Linked DNA regions of Tardiphaga sp. 709. The protein of the gene in region 1 binds, or shares a complex with, the protein of each later gene. Links are inferred from orthologs where the notes say so. Each region holds a gene or a part of one and is shown in the gene's direction. Other genes may lie near its edges.

Region 1 (3,210 bases):
AAGGTCTCACCTTCCTCTAAACCTCCGCCCGGTGTTGCCCAATAATCTTGGCCGGCGAGGGCACCTGATTTGTGAATAAAACGGAAGAGCAAAACGCGCCCGTCGTTGTCGATGACGAGCAGGCGCGCGGATTTGCGCTGGCGCATGCTTGGATCTTCCGTTGTTTCCCTTTCGGGCTGAGGTTTCATCCCCGCCCGCGATACGGAGCGACGCCTTGCTCGGGCACCCACACGCCCTTGGGCAGCGTCCCGGTTTGCCAGAACACGTCGATGGGGATGCCGCCGCGCGGATACCAGTAGCCGCCGATGCGCAGCCATTTCGGCTTGATGGCCGAGGCGACGCGCTTGCCGATCTCGACGGTGCAATCCTCATGAAAGGCGCCGTGGTTGCGGAACGAGGCAAGATACAGTTTCAGCGACTTCGACTCGACCAGCCACTGGCCGGGCACATAGTCGATCATCAGATGGGCGAAATCCGGCTGGCCGGTGATCGGGCACAGCGAGGTGAATTCCGGCGCGGTGAAGCGCACCACGTAATTGGTGTCTTTCTGCGGGTTCGGTACACGGTCGAGTTTGGCCTGCTCCGGGGAGGTCGGCCATTCCACAGCGCGGCCGAGCTGCAAGTCAGCAGGCAATTTGGGGGATTTGGGGGGTGTTTTTGACATAAATATCTCCGTTGCGGCGGTTCATAGCCAATCCCGGGCCCGTCGTCACGCCAAGCGGGGTTTTCCCGCCGGGAGGCTTGCTGTAGAAGCGGCGCCAACGACCCACCCCCAGCACAAAGAGGGCATCCATGACCGCCATCGTCGACATCATCGGCCGCGAAATTCTCGATAGCCGCGGCAATCCCACGGTTGAAGTCGACGTCGTCCTCGAAGACGGGTCGATGGGCCGCGCCGCGGTTCCGTCGGGGGCTTCCACGGGCGCCCATGAGGCGGTCGAGCTGCGCGACGGCGACAAGTCCCGCTATCTCGGCAAGGGGGTGCAGAAGGCCGTCGATGCCATCAATGGCGAAATCTTCGACGCCATCGGCGGCATGGATGTCGAGAACCAGGTCCAGCTCGACGAGATCATGATCGAACTCGACGGTACCCCGAACAAGTCGCGCCTGGGCGCCAATGCGATCCTCGGTGTCTCGCTGGCCGCCGCCAAGGCGGCCGCGGAATCCTTCGACATGCCGCTGTATCGCTATGTGGGCGGTACCTCGGCCCGCACACTGCCGGTGCCGATGATGAACATCATCAATGGTGGCATGCATGCCGACAATCCCATCGACTTCCAGGAATTCATGATCATGCCGGTCGGCGCGTCCTCCTTCGCCGAAGGCCTGCGCTACGGCGCCGAGATTTTCCACACGCTGAAGAGCGAGCTGAAGAAGGCCGGCCACAACACGAACGTGGGCGACGAAGGCGGTTTCGCACCCAATATCGGTTCGGCCGAAGCGGCACTGGATTTCGTCATGGCCGCCATCACCAAGGCCGGCTACTCCGCCGGCAAGGACGTGATGCTGGCGATGGATTGCGCCGCCACCGAGTTCTTCAAGGACGGCGCTTACGTCTATGGCGGCGAGAACAAGACCCGCAACATTTCCGAACAGGCCAAGTATCTCGCGCAGCTCGTTGCCAATTACCCGATCGTCTCCATCGAGGACGGCATGTCGGAAGATGACATGGACGGCTGGAAGCAGCTGACCGATCTGATCGGTTCGAAGTGCCAACTGGTTGGCGACGACCTGTTCGTCACCAACGTCACGCGTCTTGCCGATGGCATCAAGAACGGCCGCGCCAATTCGATCCTGATCAAGGTCAACCAGATCGGCTCGCTGACTGAAACGCTGAGCGCCGTCGAGATGGCCTACAAGGCTTGCTACACCGCGGTGATGTCGCACCGTTCGGGTGAGACTGAAGACTCCACGATTGCCGATCTCGCCGTCGCCACCAATTGCGGACAGATCAAGACCGGTTCGCTGGCCCGCGCCGACCGCACCGCCAAGTACAACCAGCTGCTGCGCATCGAGCAGCAGCTCGGCACCCAGGCGAAATATGCCGGCAAGGCTGCACTGAAAGCTCTCGCGTAAAGCGCGAGCGCGGCCGTCCAGGCCGAGCAAGAACTACGCGATCAACGCCGTTCGCTGAAATAGCGGGCGGCGGTTTTCATTGAATGACACTGACCGCGTAAGCCGACAACGAGGTTCAATTTGTAGACGTCACCATGATACCCCATTGCGGTCGCGAAGGTATCACGTTGCGGGTTCAGCCTTCTCCAGGCAATGCCGACGGAGAACGCGAATGCCCAACATCTTTAAGGTCCAAGGTTTCGGTGCACTGTCGGAGTGGAATGGACAGTTCTCCAGTGCATCGGCCGATCAGGCGTTTCAGGCCATGGCGTCACTGGGATCAAATTCGATCGCGCTGACGACGCGGATATGGACTGACAGTCGGACCGGCAATGACGTGCTCGCCGTGCCGGCCAAGACCGAAAGCGATGCAAGCCTGCTGGTTGGTTTTCAGAAGGCGCATGCCGCGGGGCTGGATGTTGTTTTCAAGCCGGGCATAACAGGTCTCGACGGCACGATCTCGCACAGTCTGGCGCCTTCGGACGTCGATGCCTTCTTCGCGTCCTACAAGGCCGAGATCGTTCACCTGGCTGAAATTGCAGAGCAAGGCGATGTCGCCAGTTTCGCCATCGGCAATGAGATGAGCAGCCTGTCGGGCGACGCCTATCGCAGTTACTGGACTGATATCATCGGAGCCGTGCGCGGCGTCTATCATGGCGAAGTTACTTACGCGGCGGCAACCGACGAAGCATCCAAGGTCAGCTTCTGGGACCAAGTCGACACGATCGGCATCAACGCCTATCCGCCCTTGACGGCCAGCACCACGCCGACGGTGGTCGATCTCGTGCATGCCTGGAACGAGGTGCCGTATAATCCGTATTACGCCAAGGCTTTCGGCTACCAGTCACCCGTCGATTTCTTTCATTCGCTGTCGATGGATTACGGCAAACCGGTGCTGATGACCGAGGTCGGCTATCGCAGCATCGATGGCACCGCGATCAATCCGGGCGGCGGATCATCCAAGGCGCCTGCGGATCTCGCCGAGCAAGCCGATGCCTATAATGCATTCTTTCAGGTCTGGAGCGCGCATGGCGGCAGCTGGCTGAAAGGCGCCGAGTTCTGGCAGTGGGACCTCAACAACTTCTACTCCGAGAC
Region 2 (4,037 bases), 500 kb from region 1 along the record:
TGTGACGCTTCCCTTGCATGCGACCCCCATTCCTCGTATGTACGAAGAGCTGACGGTTTAACTCCCGGTTGTGTCGTGTTCAGCCTCCCGGTGCAACGCTCGTTCCCCCGACCATCTATCGGTGGATCCAGCGTTTTCCGGCCTCCTCTCTACAACCAGCGCAGCGCGCGGTTGCCCAGAGAGGCGGTCCTAGCCCAGGCGGTGTCCGGTCCCAGGTCCTTTCTCGCTCCCGGGGCGGCTTTAGACACTTCATGACGGATTATTCCGGCCTTACGGGCGGAGTATGCGACAGCCGGTGACCGCGTTCTGCGGCGCGCCGGACGTCAGCAAAAGGCGGCGCCTTTGCCGCCAAGATGTTCAGACGGGCCGACGCTTGATGCGCCAGACTGTGATGCCGACCGAGACCCAGGTGGGAACTATGCCGATGCGAGGCCCAAGCCTCGCGCGTCGCCCCGCACTGACCTCGCGATCGGCACGGCGTTCAGGGCTGTGTTTCGGCCTTCCCCTCACCCCCGAATCAGGTGGACCGTTGCGTCACCCGGCTGCGCGACACGCGCTTGCCGCCACGCATGCCGTCCGCCTCCATGAGCTTCCAAATGCCAAACAAAATGTTGATCGATGCGACCCACCCGGAAGAGACCCGGGTCGTCGTGGTTCGCGGCAATCGCGTCGAAGAGTTTGATTTCGAGACTGCGCAGCGCAAGCAGCTCCGCGGCAATATCTATCTCGCCAAGGTCACGCGCGTCGAACCGTCGCTGCAGGCCGCCTTCATCGAATACGGTGGCAACCGCCACGGCTTTCTAGCTTTCAGCGAAATCCATCCGGACTATTACCAGATCCCGGTCGCCGACCGTCAGGCGCTGATCGAGGCGGATGAACGGGCCCATCGCGAAGCTGAGGAAGAGACCGAAAACCGCTCCAACCGTAAGCGCTCACGTCATCGCAACTCCCGTCGCCGCGACCGTGGTGAGCGGGTGCAGAGCGACGTCGTCGATACGACAGCGATCGATCCGTCGCAGGCCGAACAGCCGCGCGATCCGGCCTTCGAGGTCCACAGCCATCCCCATGATGACGGGCACCACGCTGCCGATCACGACCATCATGACCATGACGGTCACGAGCACACCCACGCGCATGAGCACGCCGAAGGCGATCATGCGCACGACCATGATCACCACGATCATGCCCCCGCACCGGTCGCGTCCGAGAGCGTCGCTGCCGAAGCGGCGGCTCCCGAGGTCGTCGTGTCCGAGGTCGTTGCATCCGAGCCTGTGACCGAACAGCCTGTTTCGGCAGGGTTCTCGCCTGCTCCGGTCGAAGCCGTTGCGGAGACGCCAGCGCCAGTCACCGCCGAAGCGCATGATGATCACGCGCATGACGAACAGATTCAGGCCGCTCACGCCGAAGAGAACGCGGCGCATGCCGAGGACGTTCACCACGAAGAGCGCGCCGAGGGTGAGCACACCGCTGCCGCTGACAGCGACGAACACGACGACGAGGAAGACGAAGAAGACGGCGAGGAAGAAGCCGAAGAGGATCAGGTCGAATCCGTCGGCGGTGACGACGTTCTCGAGGAAGTCCCCGAGCGCGCCTTCCGTCCGCGTCGCCAGTACAAGATCCAGGAAGTCATCAAGCGCCGCCAGGTCATGCTGGTGCAGGTCGTCAAGGAAGAGCGCGGCAACAAGGGCGCTGCGCTGACCACCTACCTGTCGCTCGCCGGCCGCTACGCCGTGCTGATGCCGAACACTGCCCGTGGCGGCGGCATCTCGCGCAAGATCACCTCGGCACAGGATCGTTCGCGTCTCAAGGAAGTGGTGTCGGACCTCGACGTGCCGGAAGGCATGGGGATCATCCTGCGCACCGCCGGTGCCTCGCGCACCAAGCCGGAAATCAAGCGCGACTTCGAATACCTGATCCGGATGTGGGAAACCGTCCGCGACATGACGCTGAAGTCGCAGGCCCCGACCCTCGTCTACGAGGAAGGCTCGCTGATCAAGCGTTCGCTGCGCGACCTCTACAACAAGGAAATCGACGAAATCCAGGTTGCGGGCGAAGCCGGCTATCAGGAAGCGCGCGACTTCATGCACATGCTGATGCCGAGCAATGTGCGCGCGGTGAAGCAGTATCGCGACGGCCAGCCGCTGTTCTCGCGCATGGGCGTCGAGAGCCAGTTGGACGCGATGTTCTCGCCGACCGTGCAGCTCCGCTCAGGTGGCTACATCGTCATCAACCAGACCGAAGCGCTGGTCTCGATCGACGTGAACTCGGGTCGTTCGACCCGCGAGCACCACATCGAAGACACCGCGCTGAAGACCAATCTCGAAGCCGCCGAGGAAGTCGCGCGTCAGCTCCGCCTGCGCGATCTCGCCGGCCTGATCGTGATCGACTTCATCGACATGGACGAGAAGCGCAACAACCGCGCTGTCGAACGCAAGATGAGCGACTGCCTGCGGCAGGATCGCGCGCGCATCCAGGTCGGCCGCATCTCGCATTTCGGCTTGCTGGAAATGTCGCGCCAGCGCATTCGCGCCAGCGTGCTGGAGAGCTCCACCGATATCTGCCCGCATTGCGGCGGCAGCGGTCATGTCCGCTCGGTCTCGTCAGTAGCCCTGCAGTTGCTGCGCGGCCTCGAAGAGACCCTGATGAAGGGCGCCACGCATAACCTGATTGTGCGCACCCGCACCGATGTCGCGCTCTATGTGCTGAACCACAAACGTGGCCATCTGCGCGATCTCGAAAACAGCTTCAAGGTGACGCTCGCCGTCATCGCCGATCCGAATGTCAGCGGTCAGCAGTCCTTCGTGATCGACCGCGGCGAACAGGTGCATACGCTTGAAGCCGCCAAGGCGCTGCTCGCGGCGCAGGTTGCGGCCTTCCCGCCGCCGCTGGAAGAAGAACCCTTCGACGACGAAGACCTGTTCGAGACGGAAGCCGAGATCGAGACCGAGGAGACCGAAGGTCTCACCGACGACGAGACCTCGGGTGAAAGCGCCGCTGGCGATGCAGACGGTGATGGGCGCAAGCGCAAGCGTCGTCGGCGCCGTCGTGGTCGCTCGGGCGAAGCCCGCGAGGGCGGCGCCCCCGGTCGCGAGGGCGGCGAGTTCCAGAACGCCGCTGAAGGCGCGGTTGAAGGTAACGTCGAAACCGTTGGCGACGACAGCGAAGGCGAAGACGACGAGACCGACGATCAGCCCCGTGAAGCCCGTACCGACCAGCCGGCCGATGGCGAGCGACGTCCGCGTCGCCGCGGTCGTCGTGGCGGTCGTCGTCGGCGTGGTGGTAACGACGAAGGTCTGGCCGGATCGATTTCCGATGAACTCGGACCGACGCAGAGCTCGGAAGCCAGCGATGCTGTGGCCGATCTCGAAGGTCAGGACACGCGCCAGCACGCAGCTCCGGACGCCGTGACGTCCTATGCCGCACCACAGCCACAGGCCGAACAGAGCCGTCACGACGCCGTGCCGATGTTCGCTCCGGCAGCGCCTGAGCCGGCGCCGGCTGCCCCTGCTCCTGTCGCAGCACCTTCCCCCGTGCAGGAAGCCGCGGCACCGCAGGAAGATGACAAGGCTGCAGCACGCCGTCGCTCGACGGTGCGCGAGAAGGTCAACTTCGGTTCGACGTCTCCGGAGCCGCAGCCCGCTGCAGCGCCTGTGGCCACTACACCGGAGCCGACACCTGCTCCTGTGGCCGCAGCGCCAGCAGCCGAAGCCCAGCCGCGCAAAGCTGGCTGGTGGTCACGCGTCCTCGGCAGCGACTAAGCGCCTTCCAACGCAACAACGAAAAAGCCGCCCGGCAAAACCGGGCGGCTTTTTTAGTGCTGCGATCTACTGCGAATCAGTCCGTCGTGATTGCCGTTTCCACATCCGACGGATCAATGGTCTTGTTGAGATTGGCGTGCATCGTGTCGTGATCAAGCTCGCCTTCCCACCACGACACGAACACCGTAGCAATGCCGTTGCCCGTGATGTTGGTAAGCGCGCGCACCTCGCTCATGAATTTGTCGATCGAGAACACGATCGCCATGCCGGGCACCAGAC

The links.
Region 2: the proteins of eno (region 1) and RSO67_RS03280 are in contact, whole or in part, in a solved structure (PDB 2FYM), measured with the Escherichia coli proteins. The link is inferred for Tardiphaga sp. 709 from one-to-one orthologs.

What each region holds. Positions count from the first base shown.
Region 1 is NZ_CP135529.1:102,397-105,606, forward strand. Bases 41-2,934 are described here. They hold eno (phosphopyruvate hydratase), read left to right. Parts: upstream 41-792; coding sequence 793-2,076; downstream 2,077-2,934. Other genes in these bases: RSO67_RS00525 (NUDIX hydrolase), read right to left, coding at 41-146; queF (preQ(1) synthase), read right to left, coding at 185-664; RSO67_RS00540 (glycoside hydrolase family 113), read left to right, coding at 2,288-2,934. Outside these bases: more of RSO67_RS00525, read right to left, coding at 1-40; more of RSO67_RS00540, read left to right, coding at 2,935-3,210. UniProt on the Escherichia coli protein: Catalyzes the reversible conversion of 2-phosphoglycerate (2-PG) into phosphoenolpyruvate (PEP). It is essential for the degradation of carbohydrates via glycolysis.
Region 2 is NZ_CP135529.1:606,295-610,331, forward strand. What follows is about bases 238-3,958. They hold RSO67_RS03280 (Rne/Rng family ribonuclease), read left to right. Parts: upstream 238-596; coding sequence 597-3,758; downstream 3,759-3,958. Other genes in these bases: RSO67_RS03285 (dicarboxylate/amino acid:cation symporter), read right to left, coding at 3,835-3,958. Also shown: more of RSO67_RS03285, read right to left, coding at 3,959-4,037. UniProt on the Escherichia coli protein: Endoribonuclease that plays a central role in RNA processing and decay. Required for the maturation of 5S and 16S rRNAs and the majority of tRNAs. Also involved in the degradation of most mRNAs.